3 regions of the Geobacillus sp. JS12 genome follow, and region 2 is predicted to be linked to each of the others. Evidence: riboswitches for the same ligand, from Rfam matches in the RefSeq annotation. Region 2 holds a riboswitch; each other region holds the start of a gene.

The links. Region 2 has a riboswitch for S-adenosylmethionine ahead of metK (methionine adenosyltransferase). Riboswitches for the same ligand answer to the same signal wherever they lie in the genome.
Positions count from the first base shown of each region.
Region 1: linked by a shared signal. The riboswitch ahead of A0V43_RS00980 (bifunctional homocysteine S-methyltransferase/methylenetetrahydrofolate reductase) and the one ahead of metK (methionine adenosyltransferase) in region 2 are both predicted to bind S-adenosylmethionine.
Region 3: linked by a shared signal. The riboswitch ahead of A0V43_RS01735 (methionine biosynthesis PLP-dependent protein) and the one ahead of metK (methionine adenosyltransferase) in region 2 are both predicted to bind S-adenosylmethionine.

Region 1 is NZ_CP014749.1:180,462-185,589, reverse strand. It holds gene A0V43_RS00995 (stage II sporulation protein M) at 1-263, opposite strand, end outside; gene A0V43_RS00990 (hypothetical protein) at 277-1,665, opposite strand; gene A0V43_RS00985 (uberolysin/carnocyclin family circular bacteriocin) at 1,964-2,194, opposite strand; gene A0V43_RS19625 (hypothetical protein) at 2,258-2,428, opposite strand; SAM riboswitch class I at 2,740-2,842, shown strand; gene A0V43_RS00980 (bifunctional homocysteine S-methyltransferase/methylenetetrahydrofolate reductase) at 2,912-4,759, shown strand; gene metH (methionine synthase) at 4,752-5,128, shown strand, end outside.
Region 2 is NZ_CP014749.1:2,481,012-2,486,139, forward strand. It holds gene A0V43_RS12135 (tetraprenyl-beta-curcumene synthase family protein) at 1-66, opposite strand, end outside; gene A0V43_RS12140 (gamma carbonic anhydrase) at 405-953, shown strand; gene metK (methionine adenosyltransferase) at 976-2,187, opposite strand; SAM riboswitch class I at 2,317-2,431, opposite strand; gene pckA (phosphoenolpyruvate carboxykinase (ATP)) at 2,650-4,236, shown strand; gene A0V43_RS12155 (MFS transporter) at 4,614-5,128, shown strand, end outside.
Region 3 is NZ_CP014749.1:320,439-325,566, reverse strand. It holds gene A0V43_RS01745 (HD-GYP domain-containing protein) at 1-329, shown strand, start outside; gene metC (cystathionine beta-lyase) at 368-1,546, opposite strand; gene A0V43_RS01735 (methionine biosynthesis PLP-dependent protein) at 1,550-2,653, opposite strand; SAM riboswitch class I at 2,855-2,965, opposite strand; partial or broken gene A0V43_RS01730 (alpha/beta hydrolase) at 3,153-3,880, shown strand; gene A0V43_RS01725 (YjcG family protein) at 3,979-4,500, shown strand; gene A0V43_RS01720 (GNAT family N-acetyltransferase) at 4,502-4,936, shown strand; gene A0V43_RS01715 (sporulation-specific transcription regulator SpoVIF) at 5,054-5,128, opposite strand, start outside.

The DNA.
Region 1 (5,128 bases), 1.4 Mb from region 2:
ACTCCTCTCACGATCACGCCTAGCATTGCTGCGTTGTAACCGAGATAAAGGGTATTGGCCATTCCTAGCGTCAGCCATCCGCCAACCATCAAAATGGCTCCAACCATCAAGTTGTGGCCTAAAGTGGTCCAAAACGCCATGGAAGTCGGATGAATCGTAAGCTTTTGTGAAAAAATCACTGCTCCAAAAGCAAAACATACAATGTACACACCTAACGACAATAACATATACGGCAAATGAGTGTGAATCGCTCGTCTGATCACCGCAAATGCCTCCTCACGTGCGCCGAGCATATTGAGAACTATTCCATAATACAAGGTACAGCATCAAGACAAACAAAACGCTGTAACATGCCCAACTCCAACCTTTCAAGAGCATAAAAAAGGCAGAAAGAAGCGATGAAAAAACGGTTATGTAAATCAATAAGCGATGAAACGAATGATTTCCAGCCGCAATCACCATATACCCCGCATAATCACGTGGAGATGTCAATGCCGCCTGCTCGCCGCTAGCTAAAACGAGACAGAACACTTCATAATCGGTGCGCAAAATCCGTTTGACAACAAGCGAATAGGCGGGCATCATCACCACAGCTCCCATTGCTGCCCAAAGCCCTCCACTCATCCCCAATAATCCTATGTATTCGAGAAGCAGCAATCCTACTGCCGTCATGCATGGGTAGACGCCTAATCGCTCAAGCAGCGTCCATTTCGCTTCGATTAACGGTACAAGAGGAGGTGGAGAAAGAAGACGAAACACAGTGAGACGCTCCATCTCGCTTTCAAACTGAAAAATGTCGCGAAAGACGTCGGTAATGGCTCGCAACGTGCCTGTCATGACCATATACATTTCAAACATAAACAAAAACAAAATGATCAACCCATTATGAACGATCGGCAACAGCGCCAAATTCGCTCCCGCAACCAGAAACCATTCCCCCGGCAAAAATAGCGACCAAGGCGGTTTCGTCAACTCACGGGCTTGGCGTGTTAACAGACAAAGATCTTTATATAAAATTGCATTATTCGTGCTGCGAATTTTTAACGACTCTATGACACGCTGATGCCATGAATATAGCATGTACGCTGCCTTGTCAGAATGAGACGCACGAGTGAAAGAAAAACAAATCAAAGCCAACAGAGCGAATCCAGCACCGATGAATGATAAAGCTGTACTTGAAAATGACCACCCTTCCCCCCAACTTGTCATGCGTTCATAAAACAGCTGTTGCCAATGAGCAACATAACCATCCATATACACAAGATAAGAGAGCGACAACCCATACATTCGAACCGCTTGGCGGGACAATTGCAGCAACGGCATAATCGCCGCAAGCACGACATAACCAATCGCGAATGATGCCATTCGAAAGAAAAAGGCAGAAAATGCGCCCATCGCTCTAAAAGTTGAGCCACGCACTATATGCGATGTCACATAAAGAAGCAACAACATCGTATGTCCAAACCATACTAATGATGCGCCTGTGATCCCGAACATCACCATCAACCCAATTGAAGGAGGCAACCAAATCGGCAATAGCCGCAAAAGCGACACAGCATAGTGGATTTTGAGCAATCGCCGCCATACCTCGTCATCCCGCACCCCAGACAGACGCACATAATGATAATGGTATTGACGTTGCAATGCCTCTTTGGACTCAAGCAAAACTCCTATTAAAGGACTGACAGACATAAAAAAGAGAAACGCCATAATCGCAGAAGGACGAAACATGATAAATGATCGAGTGCAAATGATCACAACCAATATCCCCGAAACAAGCCATTTCGCCGCTTCCACCAAGAACATGGTCATCTTTGGAGAAAAAGGCGATTTTTTCTGCAATGGGGCCAAACTACTTCGTTGTCGTTGTTGATATAACAGCCATACGAGTTTCACTTCTCTTCCCCCACATTGATTTACTCATTAGGAACGGCAGGGAGTTTTTCCCCTGCCGTTTTGCCTTTTACCATGCAATCGCTGCCGCTTTTCCTCGTTCCGCCACTATTTTTTTCACCGTCGCGACAAAAGTTGACCACCCAATTTCCAAAATGGCGTCGACTCCACCTGATAAAATAGCGGTGATCCCAAGAATAATAGAAATAAGAGTGGAGCCGGTCAACACAATCGAAACAACCGTCGTCGCGATTGACTGCGACACGCCGAGCGTCCCGGCAACAAGCGCCAGCAAACTCATAACCTATCACTTTCTTCCAGTAAATGATAATCGATCAAAACTTTTTTCAAAAACATTCTGTGTCTATCTCATCCTTCGCACTAAACGAGAATAAACCCCGCCGTAAAGCAGCACCAATACAATAAATCCTATTTTGATGGGCATGCTGGCCGCTTTTAGGCGAAAAGCAACTCCAATCAACACAACAAGCGGCAGGCTAATCAGAATAAAATACGGCCACGACCATTGTTTCACCCACTTCACTCCTGTCTGCGATGCGGTTTCTAGTAAATTCCTTGTTAATATCATCCATTTTAATCATACACCTTGACTCTAAAAAAAAAAAGAGAAATCGTTCGACAATTTTACCTTTTTTTACACATTTCGACATATTTCGTGCTATTGAAATGAAACAGAGATGCTTTTAAGAGCTTGGTACAAGGTAAGCGTTGATCCAAGAAATTCTTTTTTGAAATTTCCTTGCTTCACCGTATTGAATAATTTCGAAAAATACATTAAATTATATAGTAATCATCAAAACGTCACCGCACAATTGCATACGGACATTCTTATCAAGAGAGGGGGAGGGACTGGCCCGGTGAACCCTCAGCAACCTGGCCCGCGGCCAAGGTGCTAAATCCAGACAGGCGGATGCCTGGAAGATAAGAAGAAGCGAACGAAAAGTCTTCTTCTTAGAAGACTTTTTTCTTTTACTTTAAGGAAACGGGGGAATCAAATGTGGGGCTGCTCGATGAGTTGAAACAACGCATTCTCATCGCTGACGGAGCGATGGGGACGCTTTTATATTCGCACGGCATTGACCGTTGTTTTGAAGAATTGAATCTATCGAATCCGGACGAAATCGTCCATATTCATGAAGCGTATATCGCCGCGGGCGCCGACGTCATTCAGACGAATACATACGGCGCCAACTATGTGAAACTCGCGCGCTACGGCCTTGAAGATGAGGTGCCGTCCATCAACCGCGCCGCTGTAAGGCTGGCGAAACAAGCGGCGAACGGGCGGGCGTACGTGCTCGGGACGATCGGGGGGCTGCGCACGTTAAACAAAAGCGTCGTCACGCTCGAAGAAGTGAAACGGACGTTTCGCGAGCAGCTGTTTGTCCTGCTGGCTGAAGGGGTTGATGGCGTGTTGCTCGAGACGTATTACGATTTGGAAGAGTTGGAGACGGTGCTTGCCATCGCCCGCAAAGAAACGGATTTGCCGATCATCGCCCATGTGTCGCTCCATGAAGTCGGCGTCTTGCAAGATGGCACGCCGCTCGCGGACGCCCTTATCCGCCTGGAGGCGCTCGGGGCCGATGTCGTCGGACTGAACTGTCGTCTCGGTCCATATCATATGCTTCGGTCGCTCGAGGAAGTGCCGCTGCCAAATCGAGCGTTTTTGTCGGCGTATCCGAACGCCAGCCTCCCGGATTACCGCGATGGCCGGCTTGTCTATGAGACGAACGCTGAATATTTCGAGGAAACAGCCAAAGCGTTCCGCGACCAAGGGGTGCGCTTGATCGGCGGGTGCTGCGGCACGACGCCGAAGCATATCGCAGCGATGGCAAAAGCGCTCTCCGACCGAACGCCGGTGACGGAAAAAACGGTGAAGAGGCGCACGGCATCTGTATCGGTGCAAGCCGAGCGGCCCGCGCCGACTCCGCTTCCCGAGCTTGCCCGCACGCGCCGCTCGGTCATTGTGGAGCTGGATCCGCCGAAAAAATTGGGGATTGACAAGTTTCTTGCTGGGGCGAAAGCGCTCCATGACGCCGGCATCGATGCGCTGACGTTGGCCGACAACTCGCTCGCCACGCCGCGCATCAGCAACGCCGCTGTCGCCACGATCATCAAGGAGCAGCTCGGCATCCGCCCGCTTGTGCATATTACATGCCGCGATCGCAATTTGATCGGCTTGCAGTCGCATTTGATGGGCTTGCATACGCTCGGCATCACCGATGTGCTCGCCATTACCGGCGACCCGTCGAAAATCGGCGACTTCCCAGGAGCAACGTCGGTGTATGATTTATCATCGTTCGATTTGATCCGCTTGATCCGCCAGTTTAACGAAGGGCTGTCGTACTCGGGCAAACCGCTTGGGCAAAAAACGAACTTCTCGATCGGCGCTGCGTTCAACCCGAACGTCCGCCATTTGGATAAAGCAGTTGAGCGAATGGAGAAAAAAATTCAATGCGGCGCCCACTATTTCTTGACCCAGCCGATTTACTCGGAAGAGAAAATCGTTGAAGTGCACGAAGCGACCAAGCATCTTGACACACCGATTTACATCGGCATTATGCCGCTTGTGAGCGCGCGCAACGCCGACTTTTTGCATCATGAAGTGCCGGGCATTACGCTCTCTGACGAGATTCGCGCCCGCATGGCCGCCTGCAGCGGTGACCCGGTGCAAGCAGCCAAGGAAGGCATCGCTATCGCCAAATCGCTCATTGACGCGGCATTCGATTTGTTTAACGGCATTTATTTGATCACGCCGTTCTTGCGCTATGACATGACGGTCGAGCTCGTCCGCTACATTCACGAAAAAGAAGCGGCCGCCAAAGAAAGGAAGGTTGTTCATGGCTAACATCACCTTAGAACAGCAGCTGCAGCGAAAAATTCTCGTCATTGACGGCGCGATGGGGACGATGATCCAAAGCGCCAACCTATCAGCCGCCGATTTTGGCGGCGAGGCGTATGAAGGGTGCAACGAATATTTGACCCTCACCGCCCCGCCTGTCATCCGCCGCATTCACGAAGCGTATTTGGAAGCGGGCGCTGACATCATCGAAACGAACACGTTCGGGGCGACGCGCATTGTGCTCGATGAATACAACCTCGGGCATTTGGCGCTCGAGTTGAACATCGAAGCGGCCAAGCTCGCCAAACAAGCGGCGGAGGCGTTCTCAACTCCCGACTGGCCGCGCTTTGTCGCTGGTTCGATGGGGCCGACGAC
Region 2 (5,128 bases):
CATTTTCATCAAGGCGATGGGGTTTTTCGGAATGTTCAATCGGCTCACCTCAGGTGCAAACACCATGGTCTCGTCTCCTAGCATTTCCATCTTATCGGCAACCAAAATCGTTTCGCGTCTGAACAGCCTGCGATCTCGTCTTCCAGTATTGCCATCAATGCGGCCGGGGCAAACCATAAAAGGGTTGGCGATGGAATGAAAAAACCGCTCAACAACGGTTCTTCTCACGTTGAGAAGCTTTGTGAAATCGGATCTTCTTTCCCGATCCCAACCACTCATCGGGCGAAACGAAACGTTTTTCACCAATCCCGACCAGGCGCGCTCACTTTCGTTGGCGATTTGGACGCAGCGTTGTACAATACATGGTGAACGATCGATTTTGCAGCAGAAAGGAACGAACGCCCATGATTTACCCATACAAAGGCAAAACGCCGCAAATTGCCGCCTCCGCCTTTATCGCCGACTATGTGACGATCACCGGCGATGTCGTGATCGGCGAAGAGACGAGCATTTGGTTCAATACCGTCATTCGCGGCGATGTGGCGCCAACGGTGATTGGCAACCGGGTCAATATTCAAGATAACTCAATTTTGCATCAAAGTCCAAACAATCCGCTTATCATTGAAGACGGTGTAACAGTCGGCCATCAAGTCATTTTGCACAGCGCCATCGTTCGCAAAAACGCGCTCATCGGCATGGGCTCGATCATTTTGGACCGCGCGGAAATCGGGGAAGGCGCGTTTATCGGCGCCGGCAGTTTAGTGCCGCCGGGCAAAAAAATTCCGCCCAACACGCTCGCCCTCGGCCGGCCGGCGAAAGTCGTCCGCGAACTGACGGAAGACGACATCCGTGAAATGGAGCGCATACGCCGCGAATATGTCGAGAAAGGGCAGTATTACAAAGCGCTGCAGCAACAGCGGACATCGTGCGCCAACAAAAAAGAGCTGCCGTGATCAGGCAGCTCTTTTTCTTTCATCACTTGTCCGCCAACGCCAGCGCTTGTTCTTTCAACAAGGCGGCTTTGTCGGTGCGCTCCCACGGCAGGTCGATGTCCGTACGCCCAAAATGGCCGTAAGCAGCCGTCTGTTTGTAAATCGGGCGGCGAAGGTCGAGCATTTTGATGATGCCCGCCGGGCGGAGATCGAAGTTGTTGCGCACGACCTCAATCAAAATGTCTTCCGACACTTTGCCGGTGCCGAACGTATCGATCGAAATCGAAACTGGGCGGGCGACGCCGATCGCGTAGGCAAGCTGCACTTCGCATTTGTCGGCCAGTCCTGCCGCGACGATGTTTTTCGCGACATAGCGGGCCGCATACGCCGCCGAGCGGTCGACTTTCGTCGGATCTTTGCCCGAGAACGCGCCGCCGCCGTGGCGGGCGTAGCCGCCGTACGTATCGACGATGATTTTGCGCCCCGTCAACCCAGCATCCCCTTGCGGACCGCCGATGACAAACCGTCCTGTCGGGTTGATGAAATATTTCGTGTTCTCATCAAGCAGCTCTGCGGGCACGACCGGCTTGATGACCTGTTCTTTAATGTCGCGCTCGATTTGCTCTTGCGTAATTTCCGGATGGTGCTGCGCGGAAACGACGATCGTATCGACGCGCACCGGTTTGCCGTTTTCATCGTATTCGATCGTCACTTGCGTTTTCCCGTCCGGCCGCAAGTACGGCAAGACGTCCGTTTTGCGCACTTCCGCCAATCGGCGCGCCAAGCGGTGCGCAAGCGAAATCGGCAACGGCATCAATTCTTCCGTCTCATTGCAGGCGAACCCAAACATCAATCCTTGGTCGCCGGCGCCAATCGCTTCAATTTCCTCGTCAGTCATCTGACCTTCGCGCGCCTCAAGCGCCCGGTTCACCCCCATCGCAATGTCCGGCGATTGTTCGTCAATCGACGTCAGCACCGCGCACGTATCGGCGTCAAATCCGTATTTGGCGCGCGTGTAGCCGATCTCCCGGACCGTATCGCGGACGATGCGCGGAATGTCCACGTATGTTGATGTCGTGATTTCCCCGCTCACGAGCACCAGCCCGGTCGTGACGCTCGTTTCGCAGGCGACGCGGGCGTTCGGATCTTTTTCCAAAATGGCATCCAAAATGGCGTCAGAAATTTGGTCGCAAATTTTATCCGGATGTCCTTCCGTCACAGACTCTGAAGTAAACAAGCGGCGTTTGGCTGACATTCGGTTTGTTTCCTCCTCTTGGCATAATGTGGCGACACGGAACTCATTTCCCTTTTTCCCTTCGCAATATAAAAAACCTTTCCTGTAACGGCTGAGGAAAGGTCATGGCAATCGTATTGCTTCCTTTCACTCTTATCGTTCAAGGACTGCGCCTTGCCACAGGTTAGCACCATTTCACACATGTACAGTTGTGACGGTTGCTGGGCTTCATCGGGCCTGTCCCTCCACCGGCTCGGGATAAGAGTATCCGTTCAATGACTTATCTTATCGCAATGGAATCGGCAAAGTCAACTATCAAAATTCATTTTTTATCATTTCCAGCCGAGAAAATTCTTTCCTCAAGGAAATCGACACATTGGGCAAAATAAAGTTTGAAAAACCCACACAATTAGTATGGACTATTAATAAAAATGTGTTATACTATTTTCAAGAGTGATTTCAAAAAGAAGGCAGGTTTTGAATATGGGGATCGCAAACATGACGAATAAGCTTGATGTATTGCTGCAAAAACCGTACGTGCATCATCAACTGTCCGTCGCCGAGCTCGTCGAGAAAGTCCTGCAGCGGAACGAAGGACGGCTGACGCACACCGGAGCCGTCGCGGTCACGACCGGCAAGTACACAGGGCGGTCGCCGAAAGACAAATACATCGTCGAAGAACCGTCAACGAAGCAAACGATCGACTGGGGAGCGGTCAACCAGCCGATGTCTCCGGAGACGTTTGATAAACTGTACGACAAAGTGCTCGACTATTTAATGAAGAAAGATGAACTGTTCGTGTTTAAAGGCTTTGCCGGCGCCGATCCGAAATACCGGCTGCCGATTCAAGTCGTCAACGAATTCGCTTGGCACAACTTGTTCGTCCATCAGCTGTTCATTCGGCCGAACGCCGAAGAGCTCGCCGTGCATGAGCCGCAATTCACCGTCATTTGCGCGCCGAACTTTAAAGCCGACCCGAAAGTCGACGGCACGCGCTCGGAAGCGTTCATCATCATCTCGTTTGAACGGCGCACCGTGTTGATCGGCGGCACCGAGTATGCCGGCGAAATGAAAAAATCGATTTTCTCGGTGATGAACTATTTGCTGCCGGAACAAGGCATCCTGCCGATGCACTGCTCGGCCAACGTCGGCCAGGAAGGCGACGTCGCCCTCTTTTTCGGCTTGTCGGGAACGGGAAAAACGACGCTCTCGACCGACCCGAACCGCCGCTTGATCGGCGATGATGAACACGGCTGGTCAAGCCGCGGTATTTTCAACATCGAAGGCGGCTGCTATGCGAAATGCATCAACCTATCGCGCGAGAAAGAGCCGCAAATTTTTGACGCCATCGGCTTCGGCGCAGTGCTCGAAAACGTCGTCCTCGATGACGCGACGCGGGTGCCGAATTACGACGACGGCACGCTGACGGAAAACACGCGCGCCGCCTACCCGCTTCAGGCGATCCAAAACATCATCGACCCGAGCGTCGCCGGCCATCCGTCCACGATCGTGTTTTTGACGGCTGATGCGTTCGGCGTCCTGCCGCCGATCAGCAAGCTGACGCGCGAACAAGCGATGTACCATTTCTTAAGCGGCTACACAAGCAAGCTCGCCGGCACCGAACGCGGCGTCACCGAACCGGAAGCAACGTTCTCAACGTGCTTTGGCGCACCGTTTTTGCCGCGCCCGGCCGTCGAATACGCGGAAATGCTCGGGCAAAAAATCGCCGAACACAACGTCCGCGTCTTTTTGGTCAACACCGGTTGGACAGGGGGGGCGTACGGCGTCGGCAGCCGCATGAAGCTCGCCTACACCCGGGCGATGGTGCAAGCCGCCGTCGAAGGGGAGCTCGACAACGTCGAAACAGTCAAAGATCCGATTTTCGGCCTCGCCATCCCAACCCGCGTCCCCGGCGTGCCGGATGACGTCCTGCAGCCGCAAAACACATGGGCCGACAAACAAGCATACGAACAAAAAGCAAAAGAGCTGGCGCAAAAATTCCGCGCCAACTTCCAAAAATTCGCCCACATCGATCCGTCCATCGAAAAACTCGGCGGACCGCTCGTGTAACAAGAATCCGGCCGGACAGGGTATTCCCTGTCCGGCTGTTTTTTATTTCTTTCCGTTGCTTTGGGCCTCCCATTTCGCCTCCTTCCCACGAAAATCGGGAGGATTTTTTCATTCCGATGCCGAACAAATCCTTGACAAACAAGGGGAGTTGTGGTAATAAAAATAGACTCTGCACAAGAATAAGGGGGAGGCTTCCATTGCTTCAGTATATCCATTCGCCTTTAGGAAATTGTTGAAAATCCATCCGCTTTCCTTTGCCCCCTCGCTTGGGGGCGCGACAAAAAGCTCGTTTTATCAAAAACTGAAGAGCTGGCTTTTGGTTCGTTTTTACGATTCCATTACCAATCGTTTCGATGGTCAAAGAGAGGATTGAGGTCATGAAAAAGAAACCATTTCATTTCCTTTGGATCGGACAATCTTTCGCGAATTTCGGAGATGTGTTCTACATTGTCTCCGTTGTCTCTTACCTATATCATTTGACATCGAAAGCCATGGCTGCCGCCTTAGTCCCTTTTTTCGTTACATTGTCGTTATTTATTAGCGGAATCGTCGCACCGATTTTTTTTGAAAACTATAAACAAAAAACGTTACTGTCCTACGGACAACTGTGTAAAACATTTCTACTGCTTTTTCTCTCGCTGTTTTTGCACTGGGGTGCGGAACATTACACTGCGATCGTTTATGTTTTTGTATCATTGATCGCTTTTTTAGACGGGATCACGAATCCGATTAAAAACTCCCTCGTTCCGTTTATCGTTTCCGAGGAGGAAATCTTGAAAGCCAACAGTTTTTTAAACACGTTAGACCAATTTATCAAACTTAGCGCATGGCCGATCGGGAGTTTGATTGTCAGTGTAGGGTCGCCGTTCCTTTTAATCAATATCACTTTATT
Region 3 (5,128 bases), 1.6 Mb from region 2:
GGGAGGCCATTTTGCGGGAAGTCAGGCCGATCGAACCGATCGAACCGCTTCTAGCCGGCATACGCTCCCATCACGAACGCATCGATGGCAAGGGATATCCGGATGGCTTAGCAGGCGACGACATTCCGTTGTTTGGCAAAATCATCGCCGTGGCCGATGCGTTTGACGCCATGACTTCCGATCGCCCGTACCGAAAAGGTATGGATATTCGTCAAGCGGCGGACATCTTGAGAAAAGGAAAGGGAACGCAGTGGGACAGCGAACTCGTCGACCTCTTTTTGAAACACTTACAAGAGGAGAAGCTGTTGTCAACCTCAGCGGCATCTTGACCCGCCCGCCAAGCTTTGAAGGCTTGGCGGGCTGATTGCTATGGCGTTGAAACCGACGGCCGCTCTTTCACGAACGACAGCGCCTGCTCGAAATCGGCGATCAAATCGTTCACATCCTCCAGCCCGACGCTCAGCCGCAGCAAGCCGTCGGTAATGCCGCGGCGGAGCCGCTCGTCTTTCGGCATGGCGGCGTGCGACATTTTCGCCGGGTACGACAAAATTGATTCGACGGCGCCAAGGCTGACGGCGAACACGGGCAGACGGACGTTGCGGACGAACGTCCGAGCCGCGTCTTCATCGGCTAAGCGGAACGACAGCACAGCGCCAAACCCGGCCGCCTGATGGCGCTGGATGTCATGGCCTGGGTGGTGCGAAAGCCCCGGGTAATACACGTCTTCCACTTTCGGATGGCGCGCCAAATACTCAGCGATGGCTAGGGCGGATTCGGATGACTGCTTCAGCCGGACGTGGAGCGTTTTTAATCCGCGCAGCACAAGCCACGCATCTTGGACGCCAAGGACAGCGCCAAATGCGTTTTGCAGTTTGTACAGCTCTTTTCCCAACTCTTCATCTTTCACGACCGCCAGCCCGGCGACGACGTCGCTATGGCCGGCTAAAAATTTCGTGGCGCTGTGAAGGACAATATCGACGCCAAGGTCAAGCGGCCGCTGCAGCGCCGGCGTCATGAACGTATTATCCAAGAATGTCAAACAGCCATGCGCCTTCGCCAACTTGACGACGCCTTGAATATCGGTCACTTTTAACAGCGGATTGGACGGCGTTTCCATATAAATGACTTTCGTGTTCGGCCGGATGTTTTCGGCCACGGCGCGCAAATCGGTCATATCAACGAACGTATGCTCGATGCCAAAGCGGGTCAACACTTCCGTGATCATCCGGTACGTGCCGCCGTAGACGTCTTCAGTCACGAGGACGTGGTCGCCTCGGGACAAGAGCAAAAACGCCGTTGAAATAGCCGCCATGCCAGAAGCGAACGCAAACCCGCGCGTTCCGCCTTCTAACGCCGCGATCGTTTCCTCGAGCGCCTCGCGCGTCGGGTTGCCGGAGCGGCTGTAGTCGTATTTGCCGAACGTGTCGAAATCGAACTGATGGAACGTGGAGGCGTGCTGGATCGGCACGCTCACCGCCCCCGTCTCGCGGTCGACTTTCCATTCGTTATGGAGTAGTTTCGTCGAAAACGCCCATTCCTGTTCCATCGCTTACACCTCTTTCATGTTTTTCAATGCCTGCGCCAAATCGGCGATTAAATCATCCGCATGCTCAATGCCGACCGAGAAACGGAGCAGCCGGTTGCAAATACCGTTTTGGATGCGGATTTCCTCAGGAATGTCCGCATGCGTCTGCGTCGCTGGGTACGTGATGAAGCTTTCGACTCCGCCCAGGCTTTCCGCGAACGTAATGAGGCGCAAGCTTTTTAAAAACCCGTTCACCCACTTTTCATCGGCAATCCGGAACGACAGCATCCCGCCTCTCCCTGGATACAACACATCCGTGACATCTTCATGTTCGCGCAAAAACGCGCTGATGCGCTTGGCGTTTTCTTCATGTTGACGCATCCGGAGAGCCAACGTTTTCATCCCGCGAATGAGCAGCCATGAATCAAACGGCGACAACACCGCGCCGATGGCGTTCTGGTACTCGGCCAAGCGTTGACAGAGATCTTCGCCCTTGGCGACGACAAGGCCGGCCAGCACATCGTTATGGCCGCCTAAATATTTCGTGGCGCTGTGGATGACAATATCCGCTCCTTGTTCGATTGGGCGTTGGAGCACCGGCGTGTAAAACGTGTTATCGACGATCAGCAGCAGCCCATGCCGTTTGGCGAGCTTGGCGACCGCCGAAATATCCGCCTCCTGCATCAATGGGTTCGTCGGCGTTTCCAAAAAGATGGCTTTCGTTTTTTCGGTGATACACGCTTCCACCGCGGCAAGATCAGCAAAATCGACGTAATGAAAGCCGAGACCGTACTTGCGCCAGCCGCGCTCAAACAGGCGGTACGTGCCGCCGTAAAGGTCGGCCGATACGAGAAACTCGTCTCCGCTCTCAAACAAGGCGAGCACCGTCTGAATGGCGGCCATGCCGGAGCTGAACGCATAGCCTTGGTCGCCGCCTTCCAGTCTCGCGATCGCTTCTTCGACGATTTTGCGCGTTGGGTTGCCGGTGCGGATATAGTCAAACCCGGTCGACTCTCCGATGCCAGCATGGCGGTAGGCGGTCGAGAAATAGACGGGCGGGTTGACCGTCCCCGTCACCGTTTCGCTCCGATTGCCAATTTGCGCTAACAACGTCTCCAGTTTCTCCATCTCATCTCTCTCCTTCTGCTGAAAATTCCATCATGGATCAACGGCCGACCATTTGACGCCCAACGAAGCGCCGCTGTCTGTCGGGCAGCGGCCGAGGGCCTTGGTCCTAGACCGCCTCGCGGTTGATGGGAGCGGCCGCTTGAGTAAATAAAAAAAGTCTTCTAAGAAGAAGACTTTTCCATACGCACATGGTCATGCTTCTTCTTATCTGCCGAATTGAATGCTCAATTCGCTGGATTTAGCACCTGGCCGCCGGGCGGCTGGTTGCTGAAGCTTCATTGGGCCAGTTCCCTCCGCTTCTCTTGATAAGAATGAGACGCGTATTCAATTTTTCTAATTTTAATAAAAAATGTAGCGCATTCCCCCCGTTTTTGCAAGCCATTTTTTTGTGAATGGCACGATTCGGCAAATTCGCAAAAAATTCGAGCCCTTCGTTAACATCTTTTGGCGCAAATATGTTACAATAACAGATGAACTTACGCTTTCATGGAGGATGGTCATGGCGACAGCAACAGGAACGATGCGCGACTGCAAGTTGTACAGCGGAGAGCTGCAAGAAGAAATCGAACTGCTCGTCTACTTGCCAAGCAATTTTTCGCCGCTTTACAAATATTCTTTATTAATCGCGCAAGATGGCAAAGATTATTTTATGTATGGAAAAATGAAAACCGTCATCGAAACGCTGATGGCAGAAGGAACAATCGACCGGACGATCGTCGTCGGCATCCCGTATCGGAACGTCAACGACCGCTACGAGAAATACCACCCGGAAGGCCGAAAGCACGAAGCATACCTTCGTTTTTTAGCCCATGAACTCGTCCCGTTTTTGGACCGCGAACTGCCGACATACCAAATGGGCAAAGGCCGGGCGCTGATCGGCGATTCGCTCGGCGGAACGGTGTCGCTTCTAGCCGGGTTGTTGTATCCGCATACATTTGGGAAAATCGCCATGCAGTCCCCCTATATCGATGACTCGGTATTGGCGCGCATCCGCTCATTCCGCGATCCATCGCTCCTTTCGCTTTACCATTCTGTTGGCACAGAGGAGACAGCGGTGAAAACGACGGATGGCCATGTGCGCGATTTTATCACCCCGAATCGAATGGCGCGGACTTGTTTATGGAAAAACGGTTTGCTTATACGTACCATGAGTTCGAAGGCGGTCATGCGTGGACGTATTGGCAGCCGGATGTCCCCCGAGCCGTAGCCGCTATTTTATCGTTATAGGACAAAACGGAGCAACTTCAAAGATGTCGAAGCCGCCGCATCCATTCCGTGCGTTTCCTGCGCGTGGAAAAAGAACTGGTTCAAGGAGGGAAAACAAAATGAAGTACGGCATTGTGATCTTTCCGCCAAAACGGATTCAAGACTTCGCCAACTCGTACCGGAAACGGTACGACAGCCATTACGCCCTCATCCCTCCGCATATTACGCTGAAATACCCATTTGAAGCGGATGAGGAGCAAATAAAAAAAATGGCGAAAGAGTTGCGCCGCATTGCGGCGGAAACACCTCCCATTCCGATCAAAGTGACGAAATTCAGCTCGTTTTATCCGACAAGCAACATCATTTATTTGAAGGTGGAGCCAAACGACGTGCTCGAGCGCCTTCATGAACAACTGCACAGCGGCTTGTTCGCCGGAAAGCCGGAGTTTGTGTTCGTACCTCACATTACGATCGGCCGCGATTTGCCGGGCGCAGAATATGCGGACGTCTACAGCCAGCTGAAGCTGCAAGATGTGCACTTCGAGGAGACCGTCGACCGCTTCCATCTTCTCTATCAGCTGGAAAACGGCTCGTGGACCGTCTATGAAACGTTTATCGTCGGAGGAAAGGAAACGGTCTGAGATGAACATTGCGATTGGCACAACGCAAGATCGCGCTTTGTACGAAGACGCCTTGCGCGTCCGCCGGCTCGTATTCATTGAGGAGCAAAACGTGCCGGAAGACGAGGAAATCGACGCATTCGAGGACGACTCGTTCCACCTCGTCCTGTATGATGGCCAAACACCGGTCGGTGCTGGGCGACTCCGTTTCATTGACGAAGGCGTCGGCAAAATCGAGCGCATTTGCGTCCTGCCGTCCTACCGCGGCCGCGGCGCCGGACGGATGGTGATGGAAGCGATCGAACAGCTGGCGAAAACAAAAGGGGCGAAAACGGCGAAACTGAACGCCCAGACGCACGCGGAACCGTTTTACAAAAAGCTCGGCTACACGACCGTCTCCGGTGTCTTTATGGACGCCGGCATCCCACATGTCACGATGGTGAAATCGCTCGAATGATGGCCATAGAACAGCCCCGTCTACACTGATCCAAGGCTTGGAGGCATTGAACACCGTTTCGCTCCCCTAAGCCAAGCAGAGCAAAAGGGAGCTGTGCGCACGCAAGCTCCCTTTCGCTTATTTTTTGTTGTTCAGCATATTGGCAATCGTATTGAAATCAATTTGCTTGCCGTTATGGACGATCGCCTTGAC